2 regions of the Planomonospora antibiotica genome follow, and region 2 is predicted to be linked to the other one. Evidence: predicted binding sites of a transcription regulator. Region 2 holds the regulator's gene; the other holds the start of a gene.

Region 1 (15,171 bases), on a different contig from region 2:
ACCGAGGCGCTGGTGAACCGGCACCCGGACGAGCAGGTGCTGGTCATCGGGCAGTACATCGACCAGCTCGACGAGCTCGGCGAGCACCTGGGCGCTCCGGTGATCAAGGGGGACACCAAGGTCAAGGAGCGGGAGCGGCTCTTCCAGGCCTTCCGCGACCGGGAGATCCGGGTCCTGGTCGTGTCCAAGGTCGCCAACTTCTCCATCGACCTGCCGGAGGCGTCGGTGGCCGTCCAGGTGTCGGGGACGTTCGGCTCACGCCAGGAGGAGGCCCAGCGGCTCGGCCGGGTGCTGCGGCCCAAGTCGGGCGGGGGCGGAGCCAGGTTCTACTCGGTGGTCAGCCGGGACACCGTCGACCAGGAGTTCGCCGCGCACCGGCAGAGGTTCCTGGCCGAGCAGGGATACGCCTACCAGATCATCGACGCGGACGACGTGCTCGCCGGCGACTGAGATCCCGCCGGCGAGCACCGCATGGCCTCTGTCAGATCCACGAGAGCCCGCGGGTCTTCGACAAAGGAACCACCCCCTCCTCGGACCGCGACAAACAGTGGCGGCATACCCCGTATTCTGCACGCTCCACCAGATTTGCCTACCTTTTTGGCGCCCCGCACAGAAATGACGGACGGTCACCGGACAGTCACCTGCCGCTCATTTCCCCGGTGAAACGCGCGCCTTTTCGCGAATCCCGTTCGGCTGCGGCGGCACCCGGCTGAACGGCCGGGTCGCCGCACCGCACCGGGCCTCCCTCCGGTGGGCGGGGAGCCCGTGCCGCCGCACGTGGCGGCGCGCCGTCCGGTCTCCCGGGCACGGAAACAATCCTTTTGAGCGCTGTCCGGCCCCTCGGTAAGCTAGTCGATTCGCTGCCTGATGACCACCACCTCCGTTTACGAATGCGAGGCGATTTCCGCATGCCCACCGAAGGACTGCTCTCCGGCCCGGACGCCGGTCCCTCCCCGGACGATCCGCCCTCCGCCCCAGGTCCCTCCCCGGACCGTCCACCCGCCCCCCGGCCCTCCGAAGAGGCATCGGACGAGGCGTCCGACGAAGCGTCCGCGGCCCGGATCCTCGCCGCCGAGCGCGAGCACCTGGCCGTCTCCCGGGCCGCCCTGCGCGCGATGCGCGAGCACGCGCAGTCCCTGTCCTCGGACGCCGCCGGAGACTGGGTCTCCCAGCAGATCCTGCAGGCGCTGCTGGACCAGCGGGTGGCCGCGCTCGCCGACCACTCCGGCACCCCCCTCTTCTTCGGGCGGCTCGACCGCTCCGTCGCCGACGACCTGCCGGGCACCGTCCACGTCGGGCGCCGGCACGTCCACGACGACCGCAGCCGCCCCCTGGTCGTCGACTGGCGGGCCCCGATCTCCCGGGCGTTCTACCAGGCCAGCCCGTCCGACCCGATGGGCGTCTCGCGCCGCCGCCGGTTCGGCTACCACGGCGGCGAACTCACCGCCTTCGAGGACGAGCGGCTCGACCAGGGGGAGGTGCTCCGGCAGTCGAAGATCCTCACCGAGGAGATCGAGCGGCCCCGCTCCGGCCCGATGCGCGACATCGTCGCGACCATCCAGCCCGACCAGGACGAGATCGTCCGCTCCGAGCTGACCCGGACCGTGTGCGTCCAGGGCGCCCCCGGCACCGGGAAGACCGCCGTCGGCCTGCACCGCGCCGCCTACCTGCTCTTCACCCACCGGGAGAAGCTCGCCCGGTCCGGCGTGATGATCGTCGGACCCAACCGGGCCTTCCTGTCCTACATCTCCTCGGTGCTCCCCGCCCTGGGCGAGGTCAAGGTCGACCAGACCACGGTCGCCGGGATGCTCGGCGATCACGCCGCCCCGGAGGACCCCGCGGTGGCCGCGGTCAAGGGCGACGCCCGGATGGTGCCGGTGCTGCGGCGGGCGCTCTGGGCGCACATCGTCAAACCGGCCGAGGGCCTGCTGTACACCCGGGGGATCAACCGCTACCGGGTGGCCGACCACGAGGTCCGCGAGATCGTCGCCGCCCTGCGCGGCACCACCCGCTACAACCCCGGCCGCGCGACCCTCGCCCAGCGCCTGGCCCACCTGGTGCTGGTCCGGATGGAGCAGCGCGGCGAGTCCCCCGACGACCGGGTGCAGGACGCCGTCGCCCGCTCCAAGCCGGTCAAGCAGCTGGTGGAGCAGGTCTGGCCCAAGCTCACCCCCCAGCAGGTCCTGCACCGGTTGCTGAGCGACCCCGCGTTCCTGGCCGCCTCGGCCAGGGACGACCTCACCCCGGACGAGCAGGCCGCGCTGCTGTGGACCAGGCCGCCCAAGTCGTTCCGCTCGGCGAAGTGGTCGGCGGCCGACAGCGCGCTGCTGGACGAGCTCGGGGACATGATGGAGCGCACCCCGTCCCTCGGCCACCTGGTCGTGGACGAGGCCCAGGACCTGTCGGCGATGCAGCTGCGCGCCCTGGGGCGGCGGTGCCGTACGGGGTCGGCCACCGTCCTGGGCGACCTCGCCCAGGGCACCACTCCGTGGTCGGCGCGCTCCTGGACCGAGGTCCTGCACCACCTCGGCTTCCCGCCGGGCGACGGGGAGGACGGCGGCGGGGGCGCGGTGACCGAGCTGACCCTGGGCTTCCGCGTGCCCCGCGAGGTCCTGGACTACGCCGCCCGCCTGCTGCCCTCCGTCGCCCCCGGCCTGGCCGCGCCCCGGTCGCTCCGTCCCGGCGCGGGCTCCCTGTCCGTACGGCCCGCGCCCGACCCGGCCGCGTCCCTGGCGGAGGCCGCCGCGCAGGCGCTCTCCCGGGAGGGCTCGATCGGCGTCATCGTCGCCGACGCCCGGGTCTCCGCCGCCTCCGAGGCGCTGTCCGGGTTCGACCACCGCGTGCTGGCGCCCGACTCCGTCGAGGAGCACCGCCTCCTGGTCGTCCCCGCGAGCCTGGCCAAGGGCCTGGAGTACGACCACGTCATCGTGGTCGAGCCGGCCGACATCGTGGAGGCCGAACCCCGGGGCCTGGCCAGGCTGTACGTGGTGCTGACCCGCGCGGTCACGTCCCTGACTGTGCTGCACGCCAGGGACCTCCCGCCCCAGCTGACCGGCTGACCCGGCCGCGCGGAGGGGACCGCGCGGAAGCCGGGAAAAGGAAAGGGCCGGTCCCGTGCGGGACCGGCCTCTTCTTCGAGCAGGCGCCGGACTAGAAGTCCATGTCGCCGCCGCCCGGCATGCCGCCGGCCGGAGCGGGGTTCTTCTCGGGCTTCTCGGCGATGACGGCCTCGGTGGTGAGGAACAGCGCCGCGATGGACGCCGCGTTCTGCAGAGCGGAACGGGTCACCTTGGCCGGGTCGATGATGCCCGACTCGAACATGTTGACGTAGTCGCCGGTGGCGGCGTTCAGGCCCTCACCCGGGGTGAGGTTGCGCACCTTCTCCACCACGACGCCGCCCTCGAGGCCGGCGTTGACGGCGATCTGCTTCAGCGGCTCCTCGAGCGCCTTGCGGACGATCGCGGCGCCGGTGGCCTCGTCACCGAGCAGCTCGAGCTTGTCGAACGCCTTGGCGCCGGCCTGCAGCAGGGCCACGCCACCGCCGGGGACGATGCCCTCCTCGACGGCCGCCTTGGCGTTGCGCACGGCGTCCTCGATGCGGTGCTTGCGCTCCTTGAGCTCGACCTCGGTCGCCGCGCCGGCCTTGATGACGGCGACGCCGCCGGCCAGCTTGGCGAGACGCTCCTGGAGCTTCTCGCGGTCGTAGTCGGAGTCGGTGTTCTCGATCTCGGCGCGGATCTGGTTGACCCGGCCGGCGATCTGCTCGGCGTCACCGGCACCGTCGACGATGGTGGTCTCGTCCTTGGTGATGATGACCTGGCGGGCGCGGCCGAGCTGCTCCAGCGCGGTGGACTCGAGCTTGAGACCGAGGTCCTCGCTGATGACCTGGGCGCCGGTCAGGACGCCGATGTCGCCCAGCATCGCCTTGCGGCGGTCGCCGAAGCCCGGGGCCTTGACGGCGACCGAGCGGAACAGGCCGCGGATCTTGTTGACGACCAGGGTGGCCAGGGCCTCGCCCTCGACGTCCTCGGCGATGATCAGCAGCGGCTTGCCGGCCTGCACGACCTTGTCGAGGACCGGGAGCAGGTCCTTGTTGGCGGACACCTTGGAGTTGACGACGAGGATGTACGGGTCGTCGAGGACGGCCTCCATACGCTCCGGGTCGGTCACGAAGTAGGGCGAGATGTAACCCTTGTCGAAGCGCATGCCCTCGGTGAGCTCGAGCTCCAGGCCGAAGGTGTTGCTCTCCTCGACGGTGATGACGCCTTCCTTGCCGACCTTGTCCATCGCCTCGGCGATCATCTCGCCGATCTGCGGGTCGCCCGCGGAGATGGAGGCCGTGGAGGCGATCTGCGCCTTCGTCTCCACGTCCTTGGCCAGCTTGGAGAGCTCCTCGCTGACGCGCTCGACGGCGGCCTCGATGCCCTTCTTCAGGGCCATCGGGTTGGCGCCGGCGGCGACGTTGCGCAGGCCCTCGCGGACCAGCGCCTGGGCGAGCACGGTGGCGGTGGTGGTGCCGTCACCCGCGACGTCGTCGGTCTTCTTGGCGACTTCCTTGACGAGCTCGGCCCCGATCTTCTCCCACGGGTCCTCGAGCTCGATCTCCTTGGCGATGGAGACACCGTCGTTGGTGATCGTGGGGGCGCCCCACTTCTTCTCCAGAACGACGTTACGGCCCTTGGGGCCGAGGGTCACCTTCACGGCGTCCGCGAGCTGGTTCATACCACGCTCGAGACCGCGCCGGGCGTCCTCGTCAAACGCGATCATCTTGGCTGCCATACGGCTAGACCTCCCAAACACAGGGTGGCGTGCACCGGATCGAGCCGACGCCCGCGACGGCATGTGGACCCGCGACTCCGTTCGGCGGGTCCCATCGTCTCGATCCAGGGTTGGCACTCTCGAACAGAGAGTGCCAACGAACTGTTTAGCACTCTACCCTGCCGAGTGCAAGCTACGCCCTCCTGAGCTGGGCTCCGCCCAGAGCGAAGGCGCCGGATCGGGGCGAAGCCGGGCGGACGACCCCCTCTCCGCCACGGGAACCTCCCGCCGCACGGCGCGCCGGCAGGCACCGGGTGCGGGAACGCGAAGGCCCGGCCCTCCGGGCGTCCGGTGGGCCGGGCCGACACGTGGGGGATCCGCGCGGACCGCACTGCCGCGGGGGTCCCGGCCGTCTCCGGCGCATCCGCCGGCCGACCGCCTCAGACGGTCCGGACGGCCTCCGCCTGCGGCCCCTTCTGCCCCTGGGTGATCTCGAACTCGACCCGCTGGCCTTGCTCGAGCGCACGATAGCCGTCCATCAGGATCGCGGAGTAATGGACGAAAACATCCTTACCACCGTCTACCGCGATGAAGCCGTAGCCCTTGTCCGCGTTGAACCATTTGACGGTGCCCTGCGCCACTTCCGACTCCTCTTACCGGCCCTGAAGACCACGCCCATTCCACTCGCGAAGCCTTCGATCTCCGCGGCGAAGACCTCGTCCGCATCGATCGTTCTCGACCATACCTGTGGGACACCGTAGGGCAACAGAGTCAATCCACTAATCATCCGTTTACCGGCGCCTTTGGCAGGAGAACAAGCTTTTGCCCTCGCGCCGTTTGGTTCAATATTGCATTATTTCCTCGCGTCCCGGTTATGAACGGACGCTACAAAGCACGACACCCGTACGCGGCCGGAGCGGCGTACGGGTGTCGCGGGGGTGGCGGAGGCCCCGGGAGCTCCCGGAGCGGCCTGGACGGCCCGAGGGGATCAGCCCCCGGCGACCGCCGGGATGATGGAGATCTGGACCCCGGACGGCGTGGCGGTCTCGAGGTTGTCCGCGAAACGGACGTCCTCTTCTCCCACGTAAACGTTGACAAAACGCCGGATCTTGCCCGTTTCATCGAGAATCCGGGCGCCGATGCCGGGGAAGTCCGCGTCGAGCTTCTCCAGAACCTCCCGCAGGGTCGCACCCTCTCCGCCCACCTCGGCGGCGCCATTGGTGTACGTGCGAAGAATCGTCGGAATCCGCACAGAAACGCTCATAGTCCAGTACCTTTCAGGAGTTCTCAGGCGAGGGCGGCACGGAATGCGTCAAGCGACGGCCGGATGACCGCGGTGGGCCGGGCGTGGTCGGCCACCGCGTCGAGGGTCTTGAGCCCCTCCCCGGTGTTGAGGACGACCGTCTCGGCGTCGGGGTCGAGCCTGCCCTCGGCGACCAGCTTGCGGAGCACGCCGACGGTGACGCCGCCCGCGGTCTCGGCGAAGATGCCCTCGGTCCGGGCCAGCAGCCTGATCGCGTCGACGATCTCGGCGTCCGTGACGTCCTCCACCGCGCCGCCGGTGCGCCGGGCGATGTCCAGGACGTACGGGCCGTCGGCCGGGTTGCCGATCGCCAGCGACTTGGCGATGGTGTCCGGCTTGACCGGGCGGATCACGTCGTGGCCGGCCTTGTAGGCCGCCGAGACGGGCGAGCACCCCTCGGCCTGCGCGGCGAAGATCTTGTACGGCCGGTCCTCGACGAGCCCGAGGGCGACCAGCTCCTTGAACCCCTTGTCGATCTTCGTCAGCTGGGAGCCGGAGGCCACCGGGACGACGATCTGGTCGGGGAGCCGCCAGCCGAGCTGCTCGGCGATCTCGTAGGCCAGCGTCTTGGAGCCCTCCGCGTAGTACGGGCGGAGGTTGACGTTGACGAAGCCCCACCGGTCGCCCAGCTCGTCGCCGATGAGCTCCGAGCAGAAGCGGTTCACGTCGTCGTAGCTGCCGTCGATGGCCACCAGGCGCCCGCCGTACACCGAGGCCATGACGATCTTGGCCTGCTCCAGGTCGGAGGGGATGAACACGCAGGCGTCCAGTCCGGCGCGCGCGGCGGCCGCGGTGACCGCGCCCGCGAGGTTGCCGGTGGAGGAGCAGGACAGGGTGTGGAAGCCGAAGTTGCGGGCCGCCTCGACCGCGATGGCCACCACGCGGTCCTTGAAGGAGTGCGTGGGGTTGCCCGAGTCGTCCTTCACGTGCAGGGAGCGCAGGCCCAGCTCGCGGGCGAGGTTGTCGGCCTTGACCAGCTTGGTCCAGCCGGGGGCCATGTTGCGCTTGGAGGCCACGTCCGCCGGGACGGGGAGCAGCGCGCGGTAGCGCCAGATGTTCGCCGGCCCCGCGGCGATCTGCTCGCGGGTGACCCGGGGGAACTCGTAGGCGATCTCGAGGGGGCCGAAACACTCGGTACAGGCGAAGTCCGGGCCGAGCGGGGAGCGCGCCCCGCATTCGCGGCAGGAGAGCGCGACGGCCGGACCGAAGTCAAGGGAGGTGGTGGTGGTTTCAGTGCTTGCGAGCGCCATGAAGCGAGGCCTTTCCCTCATCTTCGTCTGCGACCACCTTGGTCACAGACCGGAATTGGCACCTGTCCCGGCCGACCTCGTCAGATCACGAGTCTTGAACCGGGAGGGTTGCCGGGGCTTCGCAGGGCCGGTCCCTCCACCCCTCTGGATGAGCAATATTCAGTTGTCGAACCTGATGAGCAGGTTGCAAGCACTCTACCCCGGCCGCTCACCGCTTCGACCATCCATCTCACTTTCCGAGACGGGATGTGTCGACCGGCGGACACCCGGAGCGGGTGCACCGGGCCGGGTCAGAAGCCGTAGGCGTCGCCCAGCGCGTTCTGGACGTACTTGCGCGCCTGGTGGATGCGGGACTTGGCGGTGCCCAGCGGGATGCCGAGCTGCTCGGCCACCTCGTTGTAGTCGAGCTGGCAGATGTCGCGCAACACCAGCGCCTGGGCCAGATCGGGCTTCTCGGCCTCCAGTGACTCCATCACGTCGAGCAGGTCCAGCCGGGAGCCGGCGATCACGCTCACCCGGGCCACGTCGGGCTTCTGCAGCGGCAGCTCGTCGGAGCTCTGCTCGGCCGCCCGGCGCTTCAGCGAGCGGTAGGTCGTCCGGGCGCAGTTGGCCGTCACGATGTGCAGCCAGGTGGTGAACCGGGCCCGGCCCTCGAAGCGGCCGATGTTGCGGGCCACCGCCAGCAGGGTGTCCTGGCACGCCTCCTCGGCGTCCTGCCGGTAGGGCAGGATCCGCCCGCAGTGCCGCAGCACGTCGGGCTCGATCCGCTTGAGCAGCTCGCCCAGCGCGCGGTGGTCGCCCTGGGCGGCCGCGCGGGCCAGTGCCTCGGTCGTCTCGTCCAGCGCCATCCCGAGCCCCCATCAGCGATCACGGTCGCTGGACATCCTACGGGCGGGGGCAATGTTTGGTTAACCTCTGGGGCAAGCGTGCCCCGGGGCGGGGCGACAGGCCGCCGTCCGCAGTAGGCAGGAGACAAGGGGCATGTCCTAGACGAGGAAGAACAGATGAACACGATCCTGGTGGCGTCCAATCGTGGTCCCGTCTCGTTCACCGTTTCGGAGGACGGCTCCCTGTGCATGCGCAGGGGCGGCGGCGGGCTGGTGTCCGGCCTGTCCGAGGTGGCCAAGGAGCTGGACATGCTCTGGGTCTGCGCCGCGCTCTCCGACGGCGACCGCGGCGCCGTACGGCTGGCGCCCGGCGGCCGCATCGACCAGGCCGGCTACGACACCGGCGCGCTGCGCATGCTGGACATCCCGCCGGCGACGTTCCACCGGGCCTACAACGCGGTGGCCAACTCCACCCTCTGGTTCGTCCACCACCTGCTCTACGACACCGCCAACACCCCGCACTTCGACGCGCGCTTCCGCCGGGAATGGGAGTCCTACCAGTCCTACAACGCCGCGTTCGCCGTGGCGCTGGCCGAGGAGGCCGCGCACGGCGCGCAGGTGCTGGTCCAGGACTACCACCTCAGCCTGACCCCGGCGATGCTCCGGGTCGACCGGCCCGACCTGCGCATCGCGCACTTCTCGCACACCCCGTGGGCCCCTCCCGAGTACTTCGCCCTGCTCCCCGACGACGTCGCCGTCGAGCTGCTGGAGGGCGTCCTGGGCGCCGACCACGCCGGCTTCCTGACCACGCGCTGGGCGGGTGCGTTCATGGACTGCTGCGAGGCGGTCCTCGGCGCCGGGGTCGACCGCGCCGGTCACACCGTCTCCCACGCCGGCCGTACCACCCGGATCGGCGTGCACCCGCTGGGCGTGGACGGCGAGGCGCTGTGGGCCAGGGCGGGCGAGCCCGACGTCGAGTCGCACATGGCGGCCCTGCGCGACCAGGTCGGCGACCGGAAGCTGATCGTCAGGATCGACCGGACCGAGCTGTCCAAGAACATCGTCCGGGGGCTGGCCGCCTACCGCGAGTTCCTGGCCGCCCATCCGGAGTGGCACGGCCGCGTCGTGCACCTGGCCTTCGCCTACCCGTCCCGGCACGACCTGCCCGAGTACCGCGAGTACACCGCGGCGGTGCAGCGCTGCGCCAAGGAGATCGAGGACGAGTACGCCACCGAGGACTGGGACCCGCTCATCCTCAACGTGAACGACGACTACCCGCGCTCCCTGGCCGCCTACCGGCTGGCCGACGTGTTCCTGGTCAACCCCATCCGCGACGGCATGAACCTGGTGGCCAAGGAGGGCCCCATCCTCTCCCCCGCCGGTGCGCTGGTCCTGTCCCGGGAGGCGGGCGCGGCGGTCGAGCTGGGCCCGGACGCCCTGGTGATCAACCCCTACGACGTCTCTGCCACGGCCGAGGCCCTGCACCGGGGCCTGGTGATGCCCGAGGAGGAGCGCAGGCGGCGGGGCGCCCGGCTGGCCGCCGCGGCCGCCGCGCTCCCCCCGCACCTGTGGTTCGCCGAGCAGCTGGCGGCCCTCGGCTGGTCACCCGATCAGGTGAGGTAGTTTCGGTGGGCAAATCGCCTTCCGTCCACTGGGGGAACATCGGTGACCGCGATCACGTCCGTCCGATTGGTCCGTGACCGCGCCACCTGGCTCATCTACCTCCAGCTCGGCGTCTTCGCCACCTACCTGTACGGCCTCAGCGCGGTCCTGCCGCTGCTCCGCCTCGACCTGGAGATCACCCAGGCCGTCGCCGGGCTGCACGGCACCGCGATGGCGGCGGGCGCCGTCCTGACCGGGCTCGCGCTGCCCCGGCTGACCCGCGCGATCGGCCGCCCGGCCGTCGCCTGGACCGGCCTGGCCGGGATGAACGCCGGCGTGCTGCTGGTGCTGTTCGGCGGCGTCCTGCCGGTCACCCTCCTCGGGTACGCCGTCGCCGGCGGGATGGCCTCGATCATGCTCTACTCGGGCATGGCCGTGCTCAGCGACCACCACGGCCCGGCGGGTCCCGCGGCGATCAGCGAGGCCAACGCGGTGTGCGTGACCGTCGGCATCGCGGTGCCGTTCCTGGTCAGCCTCGCCGCGCAGAGCGCGCTCGGCTGGCGGGCCGCGCTGCTGGCCACCCCGGTCGCGAGCGCCCTGCTCGTCCTGGCCATGGGCCGCGTCCGGATCCCCGGGGCCGGACGCGCCGGGACCGCCGGAGCCGGTGCGGTCCCGGCGGGCGGAGAACGGTCCGGCGCGCGCGACCGCGCCGAGGCCGCCGGGGACGGTGCGGCCCCGGCGGCCGGGGAGCGGTTCGGCGCGCGGTTCTACCTGGCCGGCGCGGTGCTGTTCTGCTGCGTCGCGATGGAGTTCTGCTTCAACCTGTGGGCGGCGAAGCTGGTCTCCGACCAGACGGGGCTGTCGGCGGCGGTGGCGGCGACCGCGCTGACCGCGTTCACCGCCGGCATGGCCGCCGGTCGCTGGGGCGGCGCCTGGCTGGCCCTGCGGATCGCGCCGACCCCCCTGTTCGTCGGCGCGCTCGCGCTCACCGGCGCGGGCTGGGCGATCTTCTGGGTGAGCGGGGACCCCGTCGTGTCCTACCTGGGCCTGGTCCTGTCCGGGATCGGCGTCTCGCTGCACTTCCCACTGGCGCTCTCGCGCGTGCTCGCCGCCTCCGGCGGCCTCCTGGACCGGGCCTCGGCCGTGGCCTCGGTCTTCTCCGGCCTGGCCATCGGCGCGGGACCGTTCGTACTGGGCGCGCTGGCCGACGGGTTCGGCGCCCAGCGCGCCTTCCTCATGGTCCCCGTGCTGATCGGCCTGGCCGTCGGCGGGATCCTGGCCGGCGGGCGGTAGACGGCGCGGGGCCGGCAGGCGGCCGAGGGGCGGACAGGGCCGCGCCCCGGTCCCGGCCGGTCAGCTCCAGGTGGCGTTCTTCAGCACGTTCGACAGGCCGGGGGTGTTCCACACGTCCACCACCAGGATCTTCGAGGTGGGCAGGAACCACTCCCGCTGGGCGAAGGTCGCCGTCTGCCGCCCGCCCTGGTGCGTCACGCACCGGCCGAACCAGGAGACGTACTTCGCCTTGTGCCCGCGCCCGACCCGGCGCAGGCCGGCCGCGGTGGGCTTGCCGATCACCTGGCCGGTCTTGGCGCTGAAGGGACAGGACTGCACGTCGCTCGCCGGGTAGAAGGGCTGCTCGCCGGTGTAGGCGCCGAAGCCCTCGCGACCGTACTTGATCGCCTCCGGGCCGAGCACCCAGAAGCCCTTGCAGCCGGGGGCGAAGTAGGCGGGCCGGTCGCACCGGCCCGTCTGCACCAGCATCCAGTCGCCCTGGCGGTGCACCTGCCAGCCGGAGGGGACCCGCAGCCTCATCCCCCGGAAGGAGACGGTCCGGGTGCCCGCCGCCCCCGACGTCTCCGCGGCGGTCGCCGTACCCGAGGCCCCCGCGGCCCCCGAGGTCTCCGCGGCGGCCGAGGCGGTGACCGGGGCGGCGAGCACGGTGACGCCGGCCAGCGCGGCGAGGACGAAAGATCGCTTTCTCATGCCGGCAAGCTATCGGCCGCCACTTGCCGCCGACTTGACGGCCGGTTGTACCCGCCCCGGGCCGCGGCTCGTCGTGCCCCGGATCACCGCCGGTCGTGCCCCGGGTCACCGCCGGCGCGCGGCGATCGCGTCGCTGATCGAGCCGAGCAGCTCGACGACCCCGGCGGGCCCGTCCACCACGATGTCGGCCTCCACGCTGAGTTCGGCCGACCCGCTGAACACCGTCACGCCGGGCAGCCCGCAGGTCCGTACGGCCTCGAAGGCCGCCAGGTCGCCCAGGTCGTCCCCGGCGAACAGCACCGAGCGCGCCGAGCGCTCCCGCAGGAAGTCGCCCAGCGCCACCCCCTTGTCCGTCCCCGGCGGCCGGAGCTCCAGCACGAACTTGCCCGGCTCGACCGCCAGGCCCGTCTCCGCGGCCAGCTCCGCGACCGGCCCGGCCAGCGCGTCGAACGCGGCCTGCGGCGACGCGGTCCGCCGGGTGTGCACGGCCACCGCCCGCCCCTTGTCCTCGATCCCGACCCCGGCGATCCCGGCGACCAGCGTGGGCAGCTCGGCTCTGACCGTGATCAGGCCGGGATGGGGCGGCGGGCTGGACAGCTCGCCGCCCTCCCAGCGTTCGAGGCCGTAGTGGCCGAGCACGACCAGGCCGGGCACTGCGGCCAGGGAGCCGTACTCGACGGCCGTGGCCGCCGGGCGGCCCGTGATGACGACCAGGGAGCCGACCAGCCCGCCGAGCCTGGCCAGCGCCTCCGGACCGGCCGGGTGGATCCTGGCCGCCTCCGGGTCGGGCACGATCGGTGCGAGCGTGCCGTCGAAGTCGAGGCCGACCACCGCTCCGGCGGGGTCGGCCACGATCGCCTCCAGTGCTTCGATCATGCTTCGCCACCCGTCCTGTCGAAGATCATGCTTCGCCACCCGTCCTGTCGAAGATCATGCTTCGGTGCCCGTCCTGTCGGATCCCCTGCCTGCCGGGGAGCTCCCGGAAGACGCCCGCACCGGCGGGCCCGCCGGTGCCGTACCCGCGGATCAGGGGCGCAAGCCCAGCCTCCGGGCGGCACGGTCGCGCCTGCGGCTCTCGCGGAGCCGGCGCAGGCGCTTGACCAGCATCGGGTCGTGGGCGAGGGCCTCGGGTCTGTCGATGAGCTCGCTGAGCAGCTGGTAGTAGCGGGTGGCGGACAGGTCGAAGGCCTCGCGGATGGCCTGCTCCTTGGCGCCCGCGTAACGCCACCACTGGCGTTCGAAGGCGAGCAGCTCCCGCTCCCTCTCGGTGAGGGCCCGCGCGGCCGGGTTCCGGGCGGCGCCCTGAGCGGCGTCCTGGGCAGCACTGTCACCGGGAATCGGCGCAGTGTCCATTGGTGTCCTCCTCGGTCGGGCGCACGATGACCGCACCGCGCGCACGCGGCCCGATGCCAGGATAGTCGGGAATTTCCGGCTGTTCATGGCAGATGGTCAGACGTACAGTCACCTGATGTGACCTCTGTCATCACCCTCCTCACCGACTACGGGACGGAAGACGGCTACGTCGCCATGTGCCACGGCGTCATCGCCGGGATCGCGCCGGGCATCCGCATCATCGACGTGTGCCACCTCGTGCCCTCCGGCGACGTACGGCGCGGCGCGGCGATCCTGGCACAGACGGTTCCCTATCTCCCCCCGGGCATACATGTCGCCGTCATCGACCCCGGCGTCGGCGGCTCCCGCCGGGCCGTGGCGGTGGAGGCCGGCGACCACGTCTTCCTCGGCCCCGACAACGGGGTGCTCTCCTGGGCGGTCCACGCCGCCGGCGGCGCGCGGACGGCCCACCAGCTCGCCCGCGCGGAGTTCTTCCTGGAACGGGTCTCGCCGACGTTCCAGGGACGCGACGTCTTCGCCCCCGTGGCCGCCCACCTGGCGACCGGCCGCACCCCGGCCGAGCTCGGGCCGGAGGTCCCGCCGGACAGGCTGGTCTCCCTGCCCGCCCCGGCCTCCCTGCTCCGGGAGGACGCCGTGGAGGGCGAGGTGCTGTCGGTGGACCGCTACGGGAACGTCCAGCTCTCCATCAGCGCGGGCGATCTGGGCTCCCTGGGCGTCCGGGCGGGGAGCGTCCTGGCGGTCCGGCTCGGCAGGCGGCAGATCGCGGTGCCGTTCCGCGAGACGTTCGCCGCGGTCCCCCCGGGCGACCTGGTCGCCTTCACCGACTCGGCCGGGCTGGTCGCACTGGCGGTGCACTCCGGCGACGCCTCTCAGCGCCTCGGCCTGCCGCCGGGAGCCCACGTGAGACTCGCACCGGCCTCCTGAACCCAGGTGATCCGCGCCGGCCTCCTGAACCCAGATGAGGCCGGTGCCGGCCCGCTGAGCCCGGCACCGGCCCCCGCACGGCCATATCCCGCATACAGGGCATGGTGCGCTACGGATGATGCTGGAGTGATTAAAGGTAATAACCATCCGTATTGTCTCGTTTACTGAAAGCACCGGACCGACCCGGTGATCACGTGTCAGAATCCCCTCTGACGTCTTCTCCCCTCCCCCTTGACGAGGTCGCCGTGTCCTCTGCACGCGCGCTCAGTGCCGCTCTGGCCGTGACCGTCCTCACCGCGTCCGCCTGGCCCGCCGACTCCGCCGGCGGCTCCCCGGACCACCCGGGGCGACGGGAGCCGCAGTGGGCGCTGACCGCGCTGGACGCGCGGGAGGCCTGGCGGACCACCCGCGGCGCGGGGGTGACCGTCGCGGTGCTGGACACGGGGGTCGACGCCGCCCACCCCGACCTCGCGGGCGCGGTCGTCGAAGGCCCCGACCTGACGGGCACGGCGCGCAGGAGTTCGCTGTGGGGGCGCCACGGCACCGCCATGGCCAGCGTCATCGCCGGCCGCGGGCACGGCGGCGGCCGCTCCCCGGGCGTCACGGGGATCGCCCCCGCCGCGAAGGTCCTGTCCGTCCGGGTCGCGCTGGAGAACGACGACCCCCGGCGCGGCCGGGACCGCGAGCGGGGCCGGGACGCGCTGGCCCGGGGCATCCGCTACGCCGCCGACCGCGGCGCCCGGGTGATCAGCATGTCCCTGGGCGGCGGCGGAGGGTCGTGGAAGGGGTCCGCGGCCGAGGAGCGGGCGGTGCGGTACGCCCTGGGCAGGGGCGCGGTGCTGGTGGCCTCCTCCGGCAACGACGGCGCGGGCCCGAACCGGCGCAACTTCCCCGCCGCCTACCCGGGAGTGATCGCGGTGGGCGCGGTGGACGAGAGGATGCGCGTGACGTCCTTCTCCAACCGGCAGGACTACCTGTCCGTGGTCGCGCCGGGCAGCGGGATCCTCACCGCCGACGGGCCGGACTCCTACGTGGTCGGGGACGGCACGAGCTCGGCCGCCGCCCTGGTCGCCGGGGTGGCGGCGCTGGTCAGGGCGGCCTTCCCCGAACTGGGTCCGGCCGAGGTCCGCCGGGCCGTCGAGCGCGGCACCGTCCATGCCCCGGCGGGCGG
Region 2 (15,171 bases):
CACCACGTCGCCGAGGAGCGCCGGGTCGGCCGGGGCGTCGCCCTCCTGCCGGGCTCCGGCGCCGCCGCCGGGGCGCAGCTCGTCCATCGGGAAGGCCAGCACGTCGGTCGGGCCGGGCTCCCCCATCCACCGCTCGTGCAGCTCGGACATGGCGCCCTCGTCCACGACCAGGATGGACAGCTCGGCGAGCGGGTTGATGCCCATCTTCTCCAGCACGTGCCCGGCCAGCGCCACGAGCAGGCCCTCGTCGACCTCGACGCCGGACTCGTTGTTGACCTCAATGCTCATCGGAGCACCCCATCGGATCGTCCGCTCCGCTCTCTCACTGTCTCCCCCTGGGGCGCTTGACCGCACCCTTGATCGCCTGCGGTGCGCTCTGCCGCAGGGTCTCGTCGTAGCGCCCGTAGGCGTCCACGATGTCGCTCACCAGCTTGTGACGGACCACGTCGGCGCTGGTCAGCTTGGAGAAGTGGATGTCGGGGATGCCGTCGAGGATGTCCTGCACGACCCTCAGGCCGCTCTGCGTGCCGCCCGGCAGGTCGACCTGGGTCACGTCGCCGGTCACGACGATCTTCGAGTTGAAGCCCAGCCTCGTCAGGAACATCTTCATCTGCTCCGGCGAGGTGTTCTGCGCCTCGTCCAGGATGATGAAGGCGTCGTTGAGCGTGCGCCCGCGCATGTACGCCAGCGGCGCGACCTCGATCGTGCCCGCGGCCATCAGCCGGGGGATCGAGTCCGGGTCGAGCATGTCGTGCAGCGCGTCGTAGAGCGGACGCAGGTAGGGGTCGATCTTCTCGTAGAGCGTGCCGGGCAGGAAGCCCAGCCGCTCACCCGCCTCGACCGCCGGGCGGGTGAGGATGATCCGGTTGACCTTCTTCTCCTGCAGCGCCCGCACGGCCTTGGCCATCGCGAGATACGTCTTGCCGGTGCCGGCCGGGCCGATGCCGAAGACGATGGTGTGCCTGTCGATCGCGTCGACGTAGCGCTTCTGGTTCACCGTCTTCGGCCGGATGGTCCGGCCCCGCGAGGAGATGATGTCGAGGGAGAGCACCTCCGCCGGGCGGTCGGAGGTCATCCGCAGCATCGCGATGCTCCGCTCGACCGCGTCCGCCGTCAGCTCGGCGCCTCCGCTGACCAGCTCGGTCAGCTCCTCGAAGAGCCGCACCACGATGCTGCTCTCCTCCGGGCTGCCGGTGATGGTGATCTCGTTGCCCCGGACGTGGATGTCCGCGCGGAAGGCGTTCTCGATGACCCGCAGCAGCTCGTCGCTCGAGCCCAGGATGCTGAGCATCGAGTGGTCGTCCGGGATCACCACCTTCGCCTGAACCCGGCTCGGACCCTTGGAGCGTGGAGATGGTGTTCTGCTGGAATCGTTTGACTCGGACATGGGCGGGCCTAGCGGCCTGTTCGCCTCCAGACGTCGACGGCGGATGTGCGGGAGTGCCCCGTGGGGCACCCTCTCCGTCATCGTATCCGCGATGGGGGCGATCACGCCTTCCCGTTTCGTCCCGTCCCTATCCGGGCGGCCAGGTCAGATCCCGGCCGCCGAGCACGTGCCCGTGCACGTGGAAGACGGTCTGGCCGGCTCCGGGCCCGGTGTTGAAGACCAGCCGGTAGCCCGAGTCCGCGACGCCCTCCTGCTCGGCGACCGCGTGCGCGGCCCTGAGCACGTCGTCGGCCAGCCCGTGGTCGGCGGCGGCCAGGGCCGCCGCGGTCGGATGGTGGTCCTTGGGGATCACCAGGACGTGGGTCGGCGCCTGCGGGTTGACGTCCCGGAAGGCCAGCGTGCGCTCGGTCTCGTGGACGATCTCCGCCGGGATCCTCCCGGCGACGATCCCGCAGAACAGGCAGTCGGCTTCACTCACCATGACGGCACCCTATCGCCGCCCCCGCCCCGTACCGCCCATGCGCCGTCCTCCCGCACCCCGGGGCTCGGCAATGATCCCCCGGCGGTCCCGGCGGCCGGGAAAGATCCACCTGAACGGGGCGGGTGTGCGAAACTTGCGGCGGAAGACATCTGCGAGCCGCCCCCCGAGGCCGCCTGGCGAGGACACGACAGGGTCATGCCCCCTAATGAACCGGAAGAGCGTAAACCCCCTGGGAAGGCCGAGCGTCCCACTGATGTGACCACCGAGACCCTCGTGGCCGACAGGTCGCTCGGGGCGGTGCCCGTCGGGTGGGATGCCGACATGGCCGTTACCGCGCTCTACAGCGCGCACTACCGGTCCCTTGTGCGTCTCGCTGTACTGCTCGTCCGCGACATGGCAACCGCGGAGGAGGTCGTGCAGGACGCGTTCGTCGCCATTCATGGTGCCTGGCGCAGGCTGCGCGATACCGACAAGGCACTGGCCTACCTGCGTCAGTCGGTCGTCAACCGATCACGTTCGGTGCTCCGGCACCGGGCGGTCGTCGAGAAGTACGCGCCCAAGGGCCTGCCCGACGCGCCGAGCGCCGAGAACGGCGCGATCGGCGAGCTGGAGCGGTCAGCCGTCATCGAGGCGCTGCGCGGGCTGCCCGCACGCCAGCGGGAGGCGCTCGTCCTGCGCTACTACGGAGACCTGTCCGAAGCGCAGATCGCCGACGCGATGGGCATCAGCAAAGGCGCGGTCAAGAGTCACACGGCTCGCGGCATGGCCGCCCTACGAACCTCACTGGAGCAACTGTCATGACCGACTCCCCCGACGAGTACGGCGAGCTGCTCCGCCGTGCCCTCAGCGCGGAGGCGGACTCGGTCGTTCCCTCCCCCGACGGGCTGGAGATCATCCGCGCTCGCATCGAACGACGCGGGCTCCGGCGGCTGACCTGGTGGCGTGCCGGAGCCTCGGTCGCGGGGGCCGTGCTCGTCGCGGCCTCCGTCGTCATGGTGGTCCCCGGCCTGCGCGAGCAGATGGCGCAGATCACCTTCTCCGGAGACGTCAAGCCCGTCACTCCGGCCCACACCGACCTGTCCGGGACCTCCCGGCCGCTGCCTCCGAAGAACGGGCAGGTCCCGCCCGCCGTCACCAGGTCCGGCGCGCCGCCCCCGCCCGCCCCCGAAGAGAGCAGGCGGACGACTCCGAGCCCGCCTCCGCAGCCGCGTCCGGACCCGACGCGGGAGCCCGCTCCCACTCCCACGCCCACCTGCCCGACGGCGACCGCGGAGGCCGCCCCGGTGGAGCCTCCGGCGGAGTGCGAGGAGACGGCGACGCCGGTCCCGACGCCTTCGGAGTCGGCGACGCCCTCGCAGAGCCCCTGTCCCGCCGACGGCTGCCAGCAGGTGGAGGACCCCCCGCCGCCGGAGCCGCCGCTCCCGTCGGAGCAGGTCACGCCGACCCCGATCGGGGGCTAGACCGGGCGGGCCGGGGTCACCAGCGGCCGGTGCGCGACTGGAGCACCGCCGCGGCGGCGACCCCGGCGGTCGAGGTCCGCAGGACCGTCGGCCCGAGCAGCGCCGTCGCGGCTCCCGCCGCCCGGAAGGCGGAGAGCTCCTCGTCGGCGATCCCGCCCTCGGGTCCGACCACCACGACGATGTCGCCGTCGCCCGGCACCTCCAGCGCCGAGAGCGGCGAGTCGGCCTCCTCGTGCAGCACGATCCCCAGCGCCGCGGCCGACAGCAGCGCGGCCACCTCGGCCGTGCCCGCCGGCGCGGCCACCTCCGGCAGCCGGAACCGGCGTGACTGCTTGCCCGCCTCCCGCGCGGTGGAGCGCCACCGCGCCAGCGACTTGGCCTCCCGCTCGCCCTTCCACCGGGTGACGCAGCGCAGCGCGGCCCAGGGCACGATGACGTCGACCCCGGCCTCCGTCATCATCTCCACGGCCAGCTCGCCGCGCTCGCCCTTGGGCAGTCCCTGGACCACGACCAGGCGCGGCCGGGGCTCGGGCACCTCGTAGCGGCGCAGCACCTCCACCCGCAGCGAGTCCTTGCCCGGGGCCAGGACCACGCACTCGGCCACGGCGCCCGCCCCGTCGGTCAGGTCGAGCCGCTCGCCCTCCCGCAGCCGCCGTACGGCCGCGGCGTGGCGCCCCTCCGGCCCGCCGAACGTGAACTCGGACAGGACCAGGTCCGCCGGGTCCGCCAGGAAGACGGGGGCGGTCATCGGCCGTTGAACGCGTCCCGCAGGCGCGAGAAGAAGCCCTGCTGGCCGGGGGCGAACTTGCCGGGGGGCCGCTCCTCGCCGCGGAGCCTGGCCAGCTCCTTCAGGAGCTCCTCCTGAGCCGCGTCCAGGCGGGTGGGGGTCTCGACGTTGACGTGGATGAGCAGGTCGCCGCGGCCGGTCTCGTTGAGGCGCTGGACGCCTCTGCCGTACAGGGAGATGGTCTGCCCGGACTGGGTGCCGGGCCGGACGTCGATCTCCTCGGCGCCGTCGAGGGTCTCCACGGTCAGGATCGTGCCGAGCGCGGCGGCGGCCATCGGAATCTGCACGGTGCAGTGCAGGTCGTCGCCGCGCCGTTCGAAGATCTCGTGCGGGCGCTCGACGATCTCCAGGAACAGGTCGCCGGGAGGACCGCCGCCGGGGCCGATCTCGCCTTCGCCGGCGAGCTGGATGTGGGTGCCGTCCTCCACCCCGGCCGGGATGCGGACCTTGATGGTGCGCCGGGTGCGGACCCTGCCGTCGCCGGAGCACTCCTGGCAGGGGTGGCGGATGATCGAGCCGAACCCGCCGCACTGGGGGCAGGGGCGGGAGGTCATGACCTGGCCCAGGAAGGAGCGGGTGACCTGGGACACCTCGCCCCGGCCGTTGCACATGTCGCAGGTGTCGGGGTGGGTGCCGGCCGCGGCCCCGGAGCCGGTGCAGACCTCGCAGAGCACGGCGGTGTCGACGGTCAGCTCGCGGGTGGTGCCGAAGGCGGACTCGCGCAGGTCGAGCTCGACCCGGATGGTGGCGTTGCGCCCCCGGCGGGCCCGGGACCGGGGGCCGCGCCCGCCGCCCCCGGCGGCCGTGCCGAAGAAGGCGTCCATGATGTCGCTGAACGGGAAGCCCGCACCGAACCCGCCGGCCCCCGCACCGCCGCCGGCTCCGCCGAACGGGTCGCCGCCCAGGTCGTACATCTGCCGCTTGCCCGGGTCTGACAGCACCTCGTAGGCCTGGGTGATCTCCTTGAACCGCTCCTGGGTCGCGGGATCGGGGTTCACGTCAGGGTGCAGCTCACGGGCCAGCCGGCGGTAGGCCTTCTTGATCTCTTCCGCACTGGCGTCACGGCGCACCCCGAGGGTGCCGTAGTAGTCACTCTTAGCCACTTAGTCGACCTCTTAGGATGCAGCCAGGATCTGGCTGACGTAGCGTGCCACCGCGCGCACCGCGCCCATCGTGACCGGGTAGTCCATTCGTGTCGGCCCCAGCACACCGAGCCGGGCCAGTTGCTTGTCCCCCGAACCGTATCCGGCGGCGACGATCGACGTCCCCTGCAGTCCGGTGTAGGGGTTCTCCGAACCGATCCGCACGGTCAGTGTGGACGGGTCGGAGGTCTCGCCGAGCAGGCGCATGAGCACGACCTGCTCCTCCAGCGCCTCCAGCACGTCGCGCAGGCCGACGGTGAAATCGGCCCCCGCGAGGTTGGCGGCCCCCGCAAAGACGATCTTCTCCTCCTGGCGCTCCACCAGGGACTCCAGGAGCACCGACAGGACCGTGGCGGCCAGCGGCCGGTCCTCGGCCGGCAGCCGCTCGGGCAGGTCGGCGACCTTGTCCGGGACGCTGGTCAGCCCGCAGCCGTCCAGGCAGGCGTTGAGCACGGCGCGCAGGTGGGCGACGCGGCCCTCGTCCACCACGTCGGGCAGTTCGACCACGCGCTGCTCCACCCGGCCGGTGTTGGTGATGAGCACGAACATCAGGCGGCGCTCGCTCAGCGGGACCAGTTCGACGTGCCGGACCGTGGAGCTGGTCAGCGACGGGTACTGCACCACGGCGACCTGCCGGGTGAGCTGCGCCAGCAGCCGCACGGTGCGCGTCACGACGTCGTCGATGTCCACCGCGCCCGCCAGGAACGTCTCGATGGCCCGGCGCTCGGCCCCCGACAGCGGCTTGACCTGGGAGAGCCGGTCGACGAACAGCCGGTAGCCCTTGTCGGTGGGCACCCGCCCGGCGCTGGTGTGCGGCTGGGCGATGTAGCCCTGCTCCTCCAGCACCGCCATGTCGTTGCGGATCGTCGCGGGCGACACCCCCAGGTTGTGCCGCTCGACCAGAGCCTTGGAGCCCACCGGTTCGTTGGTGGACACGAAGTCCTCGACGATGGCGCGAAGCACCGCGAGCTTGCGGTCATCGACCAACGTGCTCACCTCCCTGCCTGCACCCTGTGCGCCCGAACGGAGAACACCGGATCTGGCACTCGGTGTTCCCGAGTGCCAGTGTACGGCTCCCGCCCGCGGGGTGGGATGACGCGGCCCGCAACCGGGGTCCGCACGGTCGTCAAGTCAACTGCTATTCGGATACAAGCGACAACCTCCACACTTGCCTTATGTCACACGATTTCGGCAACCCCTCCGGTGGCTTCGCCTCCCCCTCCGGCACCCCCCGGCACCCCGCCCAGCAGCCGGCGCAGCACCCCTCCGCCCAGCCGTACGGCGGCGCCCCCTCCTACGGCTACGCCCCGCCCGGCTACGGCGCCCCGCAGGGACCGCCGCCGAAGGTGAAGGCGGGCCCGAGCATCGGCTGGATCGTGGGCGCCTGGCTGCTCGCGGTGGTCTCCGTGATCGCGGGCATCGCGATATCCGTCGGTGGCGTCCTCAGCTTCGCCAACGGCGCCGCGCCCCCGGCCTCCTACGGCCCCGGCGAGGTCTTCACCGTCGAGCTGGACCCGGCCGAGAGCCCCGCCCTCTACGTCTCCGCGGCCCAGGGGACCAAGTTCCAGTGCGGTTTCCAGGAGGGGACCCAGGGCCGGCTGGAGAACTCGCTCGTGCAGACGACCGTCACCGGCAGCGACGGGATCCCCTGGGAGCTGGCCTTCCGGATCGGCGTCGACCGGGCGGGCGAGTACAAGCTCGGCTGCTCCGTCGAGGACGGGGGCCAGGCCCGCTTCGGCGTGGGCCGCGAGCTGGCCGCCGACGCCCTCGTGGGCGGCGTCGTGGCCCTGTTCCTGATCCCGGGCCTCGGCGTCCTGCTCGCCATCGTCGTGACCATCGTGGTGCTGGTGAAGCGGAGCCGCGCCCGCAAGCTCGCCACCGCCCCGGCCCCCGGGTGGGGACCGACCGGCCCCTACCGCGGGTGATCGCGGCCCCGCCCCGTCCGCTGCTAGCGTCCCATGCGTCGACACGGACGCAGGAGGGGCGATGTACGAGCGCGACGTGCTGGCGGGCGACTGGCGGCGGCCGGGCAGGGGGACGATCCCCCAGGTCCCGGCGGAGCCCGACCTGGTCGTGGAGGACGCCGAGGGCGGCTTCTGCGGTGCGGTGGTCGCCTGCGACAAGGAGGCCGTCACCCTGGAGGACCGGTTCGGGCGGCGGCGGGTGTTCCCGCTGGAGCCCGCCGCGTTCCTGCTGGAGGGCCGGGTCGTCACCCTGGTGCGGCCCGCCTCCGCCCCGAAGGCCCCCCGGCGCAGCGCCTCCGGCTCCATCGCGGTGGAGGGGCTGCGCGCCCGCGTCGCCCGGGAGAGCCGGATCTACGTCGAGGGCGTGCACGACGCCGCGCTCGTCGAGCGGGTCTGGGGCCACGACCTGCGGGTGGAGGGCGTGGTCGTGGAGTACCTCGAGGGCGTCGACCACCTGCCCGCGATCGTCGAGGAGTTCCGGCCCGGCCCGGGCCGCCGGCTGGGCGTGCTCGTCGACCACCTGGTCGCCGGGTCGAAGGAGAGCCGGATCGCCGAGCGGATCACCTCCCCGCACGTGCTGGTCGTCGGCCACCCCTTCGTGGACGTCTGGCAGGCGGTCAAGCCGTCGGTGCTCGGCATCCCCGCCTGGCCCTCCGTGCCCCGCGGCCGGCCGTGGAAGGAGGGCGTCGTCGCCGCCCTGGGCTGGGACCTGGAACCCGGTGACGCCTGGCGCCGGATCCTCGGGGCGGTCGCGACATATGCTGACCTCGAGCCGGAGCTGCTCGGCCCGGTCGAGGAGCTGATCGACTTCGTGACGGCCCCCGACGAGGCCGGCTGATCCCGAAGACCCACCAGGAGGGTCCATGAGCGAGAACCCCGGGGAGCCCCGGCAGGGGTCCGAAGGAGACGACCCGGCGCGGCCCGGCCGGGGACACGGCCCCTACGATCCGTACGGCCAGGCGGCACCCGGCCCCTACGACCCGTACGGCCAGGCGGCACCCGGCCCCTACGACCCGTACGGCCAGGCGGCGCCCGGCCCCTACGGCGCTCACGACCCCTACGCCCGGCCCGCGCCCGGCTTCCCCGAACCGTACGGGCCCTACGACCCGTACGGCCGCCACGGCCGGTACGGGTCGTACGGCCCGCGTCCCGGCACCGACGACACCACCCTGGCCATGGTCTCCCACCTGCTGGGCCTGCTCACCGGGTTCCTCGGTCCCCTGGTGATGTACCTGGTCAAGCGGGACGAGTCCCCCTACGTGCGGGACCAGGCCGCCGAGGCGCTGAACTTCCAGCTCACGCTGATGATCGCCTACGTCGTCGCCTCGGTGCTGATGTTCGTCTTCATCGGCTTCCTGCTGCTGCCCCTGATCTGGATCGGGTCGGTCGTCTTCATGGTCCTCGCCGCCGTGGCGGCCAACCGCGGGGAGAGCTACCGCTATCCGATGTCCGTCCGCTTCGTCAGCTGACGGACGGCCCGCGCATCAGCCGGCCGGGCGGATCAGCTGACCAGGTCGCGCACCAGGGCGTCGGCCAGCAGGCGGCCGCGGAGCGTCAGCACCGCGCGGCCCCGCTTGAACGGCTCGGTCTCCAGCAGGCCGCCGCCCAGCGCCCTGGCCACCACGACGGGGCGGTCGATCTCCGCCAGCGGGAAGCCGTCGGCCAGCCGCAGCTCCAGCATCAGCCGCTCCACCGCGCGGTCCTGCGGTGCCAGCACCTCCCGCGCGTGCGCGGGTGAGGCCCCCGCGGCCAGGCGCCCGGCGTAGGCCGCCGGGTGCTTGACGTTCCACCACCGCGTGCCGCCGACATGGCTGTGCGCGCCGGGGCCGACGCCCCACCAGTCGCCGCCGGTCCAGTAGAGCAGGTTGTGGCGGCAGCGCGCCTGCGGCGAGGTCGCCCAGTTCGACACCTCGTACCAGCCGAAGCCCGCCCCGGTGAGCATCTCCTCGGCGATGAGGTAGCGGTCCGCGGCCACGTCGTCGTCGGGCATCGGCAGCTCCCCGCGCCGGATCCGGGCGGCGAGCCGGGTGCCCTCCTCCACGATCAGCGAGTACGCCGACACGTGGTCGGGCCCGGCCTCGATCGCCGCGGCCAGCGAGGCCCGCCAGTCGTCGTCGCTCTCCCCCGGCGTGCTGTAGATCAGGTCCAGGTTGACGTGCTCGAACCCCTCCGCCCTGGCCTCCCGTACGGCCTGCACCGCCCGGCCGGGCGTGTGCCGGCGGTCCAGCACCGCGAGCACGTGCTCGCGGGCGCTCTGCATGCCGAAGCTCATCCGGGTGAACCCGCCGCGCCGCAGCTCGGCCAGGTAGGCCGGGCCGACGGACTCGGGGTTGGCCTCGGTGGTCACCTCGGCGCCCGGGGCCAGGCCGAACTCCTCGTCGATCGCGCCGAGGATCCGCACCAGGTCGCGGGCGGGCAGCAGGGTGGGGGTGCCGCCGCCGAAGAACACGGTCTCGACCCTCGGGCCGGCGCCTCCCAGGATCGCGCGGGCCCGCCGCACCTCCTCGATCGCGGTGCCGGCGTAGTCCGCGTGCGAGGCGCCGGGACCGAGTTCGGACGCCGTGTAGGTGTTGAAGTCGCAGTAACCGCACCGGGTCACGCAGAAGGGCACGTGGACGTAGAAGCCGAAGGGCCGCGTGCCGAGACCGGCGAGCGCGCTGTCGGGCAGCTCTCCGGAGGCCGGTACGGGATCGCCGTCGGGAAGTGTGGATGGCACCTCCCAAGTCTGCCGTCCCCGCCGTGGTGCCCGGGACGGCGGCGGGACGGCCGGCCGCACGCCTCCCGGGGCGGCGGGCGCCGGCGCGACCGGAGCGGGAGGGCGCACCGCTGTGCAGCAATTCGGCGGCAGGCCGTTGACGCGTAGATCGGCCGCGCCTACGATCCGGGAAAACTTAAAGGAAAGTTTCCTATAAGTTCTCCCCCCGAACGTTGGAGAATCCGTGAAGAGATTCCTCCGGCCGATGGTCGCGGCGGTCATCGCCACCGGCCTCGCCGCCGCAGTCACCCCCGCCGCCGCCCACGCCGAGGCGCAGACCGGCCACGGCGAGCGCTTCAAGCGGGTCGGCTACTTCATCCAGTGGGGCGTCTACGGCCGCCAGTTCTTCGTCAAGGACGTCGACACCAGCGGCGCCGCCGCCAAGCTGACCCACCTCAACTACGCCTTCGGCAACGTCAGCGAGGAAGGCTCCTGCGTCTCGGCCGACCCCTGGGCCGACTGGCAGATGCCGATGGACGACGCGCACAGCGTGGACGGCGTCGGCGACACCGCCGACCAGGTGCTCAAGGGCAACCTGAACCAGATCAAGGAGCTCAAGGCCAAGCACCCGGGCCTCAAGGCGCTGATCTCGCTCGGCGGGTGGAGCGGCTCGAAGTACTTCTCCGACGCCGTCCTCACCCCCGAGGGCCGCAGCAGGCTGGCCGCCTCCTGCATCGACCTCTGGCTCAAGGGCGACCTGACCGGCATGCCGGCCGGGAGCGGCGCCGGCGTCTTCGACGGCATCGACCTCGACTGGGAGTGGCCCGGCTCCGAGGGCAACGAGGGCAACGTGATCCGGCCCGAGGACCGGCGGAACTTCACGCTGTTCCTCGCCGAGCTCCGCCGCCAGATGAACGAGTACGACCCGAAGAGCGAGATCACCGCCTACCTCCCCGCCTCGGCGGCGAAGATCGACGCGGGCTTCGACGTCCGGGAGGTCTTCAGGAACCTGACCTTCGGCAACATCCAGGGCTACGACCTGCAGGGCTCGTGGGAGAAGGTCACCGGTCACAACGGCAACCTGTTCACCGACCGGCGCGACCCGCACGAGTTCACCTACAGCGTCGACCAGACCGTCCGCGACTACCTGTCGCGCGGCGCCCCCGCCAGGAAGATCGTGGTCGGCGTGCCCGCCTACGGCCAGGGCTGGACGGGCGTCAAGGGCGGCAGGAACGGCCTGTACGGCACCAGCACCGGCCCCGCGCAGGGCAAGTGGGCCGCCGGCACCGACGACTACAAGGAGCTGGTGAACAGGCCCGGCAAGCGCCACCGCGACCTGCGCACCGGCGCCATGTGGCTCTACGACGGCAACGAGTTCTGGTCCTACGACGACCCGGCGGTCGTGACCCAGAAGGCGCTCTACATCCGCCTGAAGGGCCTCGGCGGCTCCATGATGTGGTCGCTCGACCAGGACGACGCCAAGGGTTCGCTGTCCTCGGCCCTGTACAGGGTCCTGCGCTGACGGCTCCGGCGGGCCCCGCCCACGAACGCGGGGGCCCGCCGGGGATCGGCCGCGGCGTGAACGGCCGCGGGAGAAGAGGGCGGGGGCGGGCACCGGCCGGTGCCCGCCCCCGGCTCCCCCGCGGGGCTACTTCTTGGGCTTGTCGGTGGAGGACTCGGTGGACAGCGCGGCGACGAAAGCCTCCTGGGGGACCTCCACCCGGCCGACCATCTTCATCCGCTTCTTGCCCTCCTTCTGCTTCTCCAGCAGCTTGCGCTTACGGGAGATGTCGCCGCCGTAGCACTTGGCGAGGACGTCCTTGCGGATGGCGCGGATGTTCTCACGGGCGATGACCCGGGCGCCGATGGCGGCCTGGATCGGCACCTCGAACTGCTGCCGCGGGATCAGCTCGCGGAGCTTCTTGGCCATCTCGACGCCGTAGCCGTACGCCTTGTCCTTGTGCACGATGGCACTGAAGGCGTCGACGGCCTCGCCCTGCAGCAGGATGTCGACCTTGACCAGCTCCGACTCCTGCTCGCCGGAGGGCTCGTAGTCGAGCGAGGCGTAACCGCGCGTGCGGGACTTGAGCTGGTCGAAGAAGTCGAAGATGATCTCGCCGAGCGGCATGGTGTAGCGGATCTCGACACGGTCCTCCGACAGGTAGTCCATGCCCTGCAGGTTGCCGCGCCGGTTCTGGCAGAGCTCCATGATCGCGCCGATGAACTCCGAGGGGACCAGCACGGTCGACTTCACCATCGGCTCGAAGACCTTGTCCACCTTGCCGGTGGGGAACTCCGACGGGTTGGTGACGACGACCTCCTTGCCGTCCTCCATGATCACCCGGTAGACCACGTTCGGCGCGGTGGAGATGAGCGAGAGGTTGAACTCCCGCTCCAGTCGCTCGCGGACGATCTCCATGTGGAGCAGGCCGAGGAAGCCGCAGCGGAAGCCGAAGCCCAGCGCCGCCGACGTCTCGGGCTCGTAGACCAGGGCGGCGTCGTTGAGCTGGAGCTTGTCGAGGGCCTCGCGCAGCTCCGGGTAGTCGTCGCCGTCGACCGGGTAGAGGCCGGAGAAGACCATCGGCTTGGGGTGCTCGTAGCCGCCGAGCGCCTCTGCGGCGGGCCGCGTCACGGAGGTCACGGTGTCGCCCACGCGCGACTGGCGGACGTCCTTCACGCCGGTGATCAGATAGCCCACCTCGCCGACGCCGAGACCGTGGTCGGCGATCTTCGGCTCCGGCGAGATGACGCCGATCTCCAGCGTCTCGTGGGTCGCGGCGGTGGACATCATCAGGATGCGCTCGCGCTTGCCCAGGTGGCCGTCCATCACCCGGACGTAGGTGATGACGCCGCGGTAGGTGTCGTAGACCGAGTCGAAGATCAGCGCACGGGCGGGCGCCTCGGCCGCGCCGACCGGGGCCGGGACCCGCTCGACCACGTGGTCCAGGAGCTCGCGGACGCCGACGCCGGTCTTGCCGGAGACCTTCAGCACGTCCTCCGGCTCGCAGCCGATGAGGTGCGCGATCTCCGCGGCGTACTTCTCCGGCTGGGCCGCGGGCAGGTCGATCTTGTTGAGCACCGGGATGATCGTCATGTCGGCGTTCATGGCCAGGTAGAGGTTGGCCAGCGTCTGCGCCTCGATCCCCTGCGCCGCGTCGACCAGCAGGATCGCGCCCTCGCACGCCTGCAGCGACCGGGAGACCTCGTAGGTGAAGTCCACGTGCCCCGGGGTGTCGATCATGTTGAGGACGTGGTCGGTCCCGCCGACCTTCCACGGCAGCCGGACCGCCTGGGACTTGATGGTGATGCCGCGCTCGCGCTCGATGTCCATCCGGTCGAGGTACTGGGCGCGCATGGAACGGTCGTCGACCACGCCGGTGATCTGCAGCATGCGGTCGGCAAGCGTCGACTTGCCGTGGTCGATGTGCGCGATGATGCAGAAGTTGCGGATCACCGCGGGATCGGTCTGGCCAGGCTGATTACGCACCGGTGTCCGTTTCGACGGGATTGATGTGGATCAAGGGGCTGGCAAATCCAGCTATCTTCCCAGCAAGTTTAGCGAGAAGGGCGATGACTTCACGCCGCCGGGCGAGCCGCTCCGCCGCCACGCTTCCCTCACCACCCGCCACGCCGCCCGTCCCGGCGCCGCCGTACCGCTCATCGCCGGTGCCCGCCGTACCGCCCACCCGGCGCTCGCCGTACCACTCACCCCGGCGCCGCCGTACCGCTCATCGCGGGCGCTCGTCCCACGCTGCCGCCGCCTCCCGCGCGTTGACGGAACGGGCGGGTCAGGGTGCCATGTCCGGATGACGAAATTCCGGTTGGCGAAAAAGATCACGGTACGGCGCTGCCTGCGCGTGTTCGCCGCGGTGACGGCCGCCCTCCTGGTGCTTCCCTCCATGGTCGCGGCCTTCTTCTGGATCCAGTTCGCCGGCACGCCCGCCTCCTGGGCGCGGAGCACCGGCCACGACGCCCTCTGGCTGGGACACGCCTGGGTGGACGGCCGCAGGACCGAGGCCGATGTGAAGGCCCTGGCCGTACGGCTGCGCGGCACCGGGATCCGGGACGTCTACGTCCACGCCGGCCCGTTCGACTTCAACGGGGGGCTTCCGCCCGCGAAGTATCCCAACGCGCGGGATCTCCTGAAATGGTGGCGGGCCGAACTGCCGGACGTCCGCGTCTCCGCCTGGCTCGGGCAGAAGGTCAACGGCGGAAGGCTCGACCTGGGGGACCCGGCCGTCCGGCGGCGTGTGCTCGACGGCGCGCGGGACGTCATGGCCGCCGGGTTCGACGGCGTGCACTACAACTTCGAGCCGATCACCAGCGGCGACGCGGACTTCCTCGACCTGCTGGACAGGACCCGCCCCCTCGTCGGCGACGGCGTCCTTTCCACCTCGACCCCGCAGATCGAGCCCCTTCTCGGTCTCCGCCCGGCCTCCCGCGCCGTCATCGGCCACGACAAGTACTGGCTGCGGGACTACTTCGGCGAGGTCGCGGCCCGCACCGACCAGGTGGCGATCATGACCTACGACTCCTACCTGCCGCTCGGCTCGCTCTACGGCGGCTACGTCGTGCAGCAGGGCGAGATCGCCCTGGAGCTGGTGCCCGAGGGCAAGACCCTGCTGCTGGGCGCACCCGCCTACCACGACCACGGCTTCCCCTGGGGCGACGCGGCCGAGAGCGTCGCCGCGGCGGCCGAGGGCGCGCGGCTGGCGCTGACCCACCACGGAAGGCAGCGGGAGAGGTTCGGGCTGGCGCTCTACGTGGACTTCGCCGCCACGGACGAGGACTGGGCCGAATACACCGGTTCCTGGTACCGGCCCTGAGATCGGCACGGTAAGCTGTACATGCATCCTTCTGCCCCGGCCGTCGATTTGAGCGACCACCTGGGCAGTTGGTAGCCTGTTCAACTGCGTGTGGCGCGCCCTCTCTGCCCGCGCGCCCCATCCGACGACATCACCGAGGCTTCTTCGTGGCGAACATCAAGTCCCAGATCAAGCGCAACCGGCAGAACGAGAAGGCCCGGCTGCGTAACAAGGCTGTCAAGTCGTCCCTCAAGACGGCGATCCGCAAGTTCCGCGAGGCCGCCGAGCAGGGCAACGTCGACGAGGCCATCGCGCTCCAGCGCGCCGCCTCCCGTCAGCTGGACAAGGCCGCCAGCAAGGGCGTCATCCACAAGAACCAGGCCGCCAACCGCAAGTCGGCGATCGCCCAGCGCGCCGCCGCCCTGACGACCGCCAAGTAGTCCCGGTTCT

Evidence for each region. Region 2 encodes HrcA, which represses chaperone genes, less so after heat shock. Its sites were predicted from a motif close to TTGGCACTCTCNNNNNGAGAGTGCCAA; they were not measured.
Region 1: the regulator HrcA is predicted to act here: its motif matches at 4,890-4,916, upstream of groL (chaperonin GroEL).

The regions. Positions count from the first base shown of each region.
Region 1 covers NZ_BMQE01000037.1:42,788-57,958, forward strand. The annotation lists gene IEZ06_RS26650 (DNA repair helicase XPB) at 1-450, shown strand, start outside; gene IEZ06_RS26655 (HelD family protein) at 909-3,059, shown strand; gene groL (chaperonin GroEL) at 3,151-4,779, opposite strand; gene IEZ06_RS26665 (cold-shock protein) at 5,199-5,399, opposite strand; gene IEZ06_RS26670 (MoaD/ThiS family protein) at 5,747-6,022, opposite strand; gene thrC (threonine synthase) at 6,046-7,311, opposite strand; SAM riboswitch class I at 7,326-7,466, opposite strand; gene IEZ06_RS26680 (RNA polymerase sigma factor) at 7,602-8,159, opposite strand; gene IEZ06_RS26685 (alpha,alpha-trehalose-phosphate synthase (UDP-forming)) at 8,316-9,761, shown strand; gene IEZ06_RS26690 (MFS transporter) at 9,804-11,033, shown strand; gene IEZ06_RS26695 (hypothetical protein) at 11,094-11,723, opposite strand; gene otsB (trehalose-phosphatase) at 11,829-12,599, opposite strand; gene IEZ06_RS26705 (DUF3263 domain-containing protein) at 12,750-13,076, opposite strand; gene IEZ06_RS26710 (SAM hydrolase/SAM-dependent halogenase family protein) at 13,194-14,000, shown strand; gene IEZ06_RS37310 (S8 family serine peptidase) at 14,246-15,171, shown strand, end outside.
Region 2 covers NZ_BMQE01000001.1:27,438-42,608, reverse strand. The annotation lists gene ybeY (rRNA maturation RNase YbeY) at 1-288, opposite strand, end outside; gene IEZ06_RS00195 (PhoH family protein) at 323-1,387, opposite strand; gene IEZ06_RS00190 (histidine triad nucleotide-binding protein) at 1,515-1,865, opposite strand; gene IEZ06_RS00185 (SigE family RNA polymerase sigma factor) at 2,190-2,669, shown strand; gene IEZ06_RS00180 (hypothetical protein) at 2,666-3,328, shown strand; gene IEZ06_RS00175 (16S rRNA (uracil(1498)-N(3))-methyltransferase) at 3,345-4,076, opposite strand; gene dnaJ (molecular chaperone DnaJ) at 4,073-5,218, opposite strand; gene hrcA (heat-inducible transcriptional repressor HrcA) at 5,231-6,244, opposite strand; gene IEZ06_RS00160 (hypothetical protein) at 6,433-7,182, shown strand; gene IEZ06_RS00155 (DUF3097 domain-containing protein) at 7,244-8,059, shown strand; gene IEZ06_RS00150 (DUF4870 domain-containing protein) at 8,085-8,690, shown strand; gene hemW (radical SAM family heme chaperone HemW) at 8,723-9,937, opposite strand; gene IEZ06_RS00140 (glycoside hydrolase family 18 protein) at 10,161-11,438, shown strand; gene lepA (translation elongation factor 4) at 11,565-13,403, opposite strand; gene IEZ06_RS00130 (glycoside hydrolase family 18 protein) at 13,723-14,742, shown strand; gene rpsT (30S ribosomal protein S20) at 14,889-15,161, shown strand.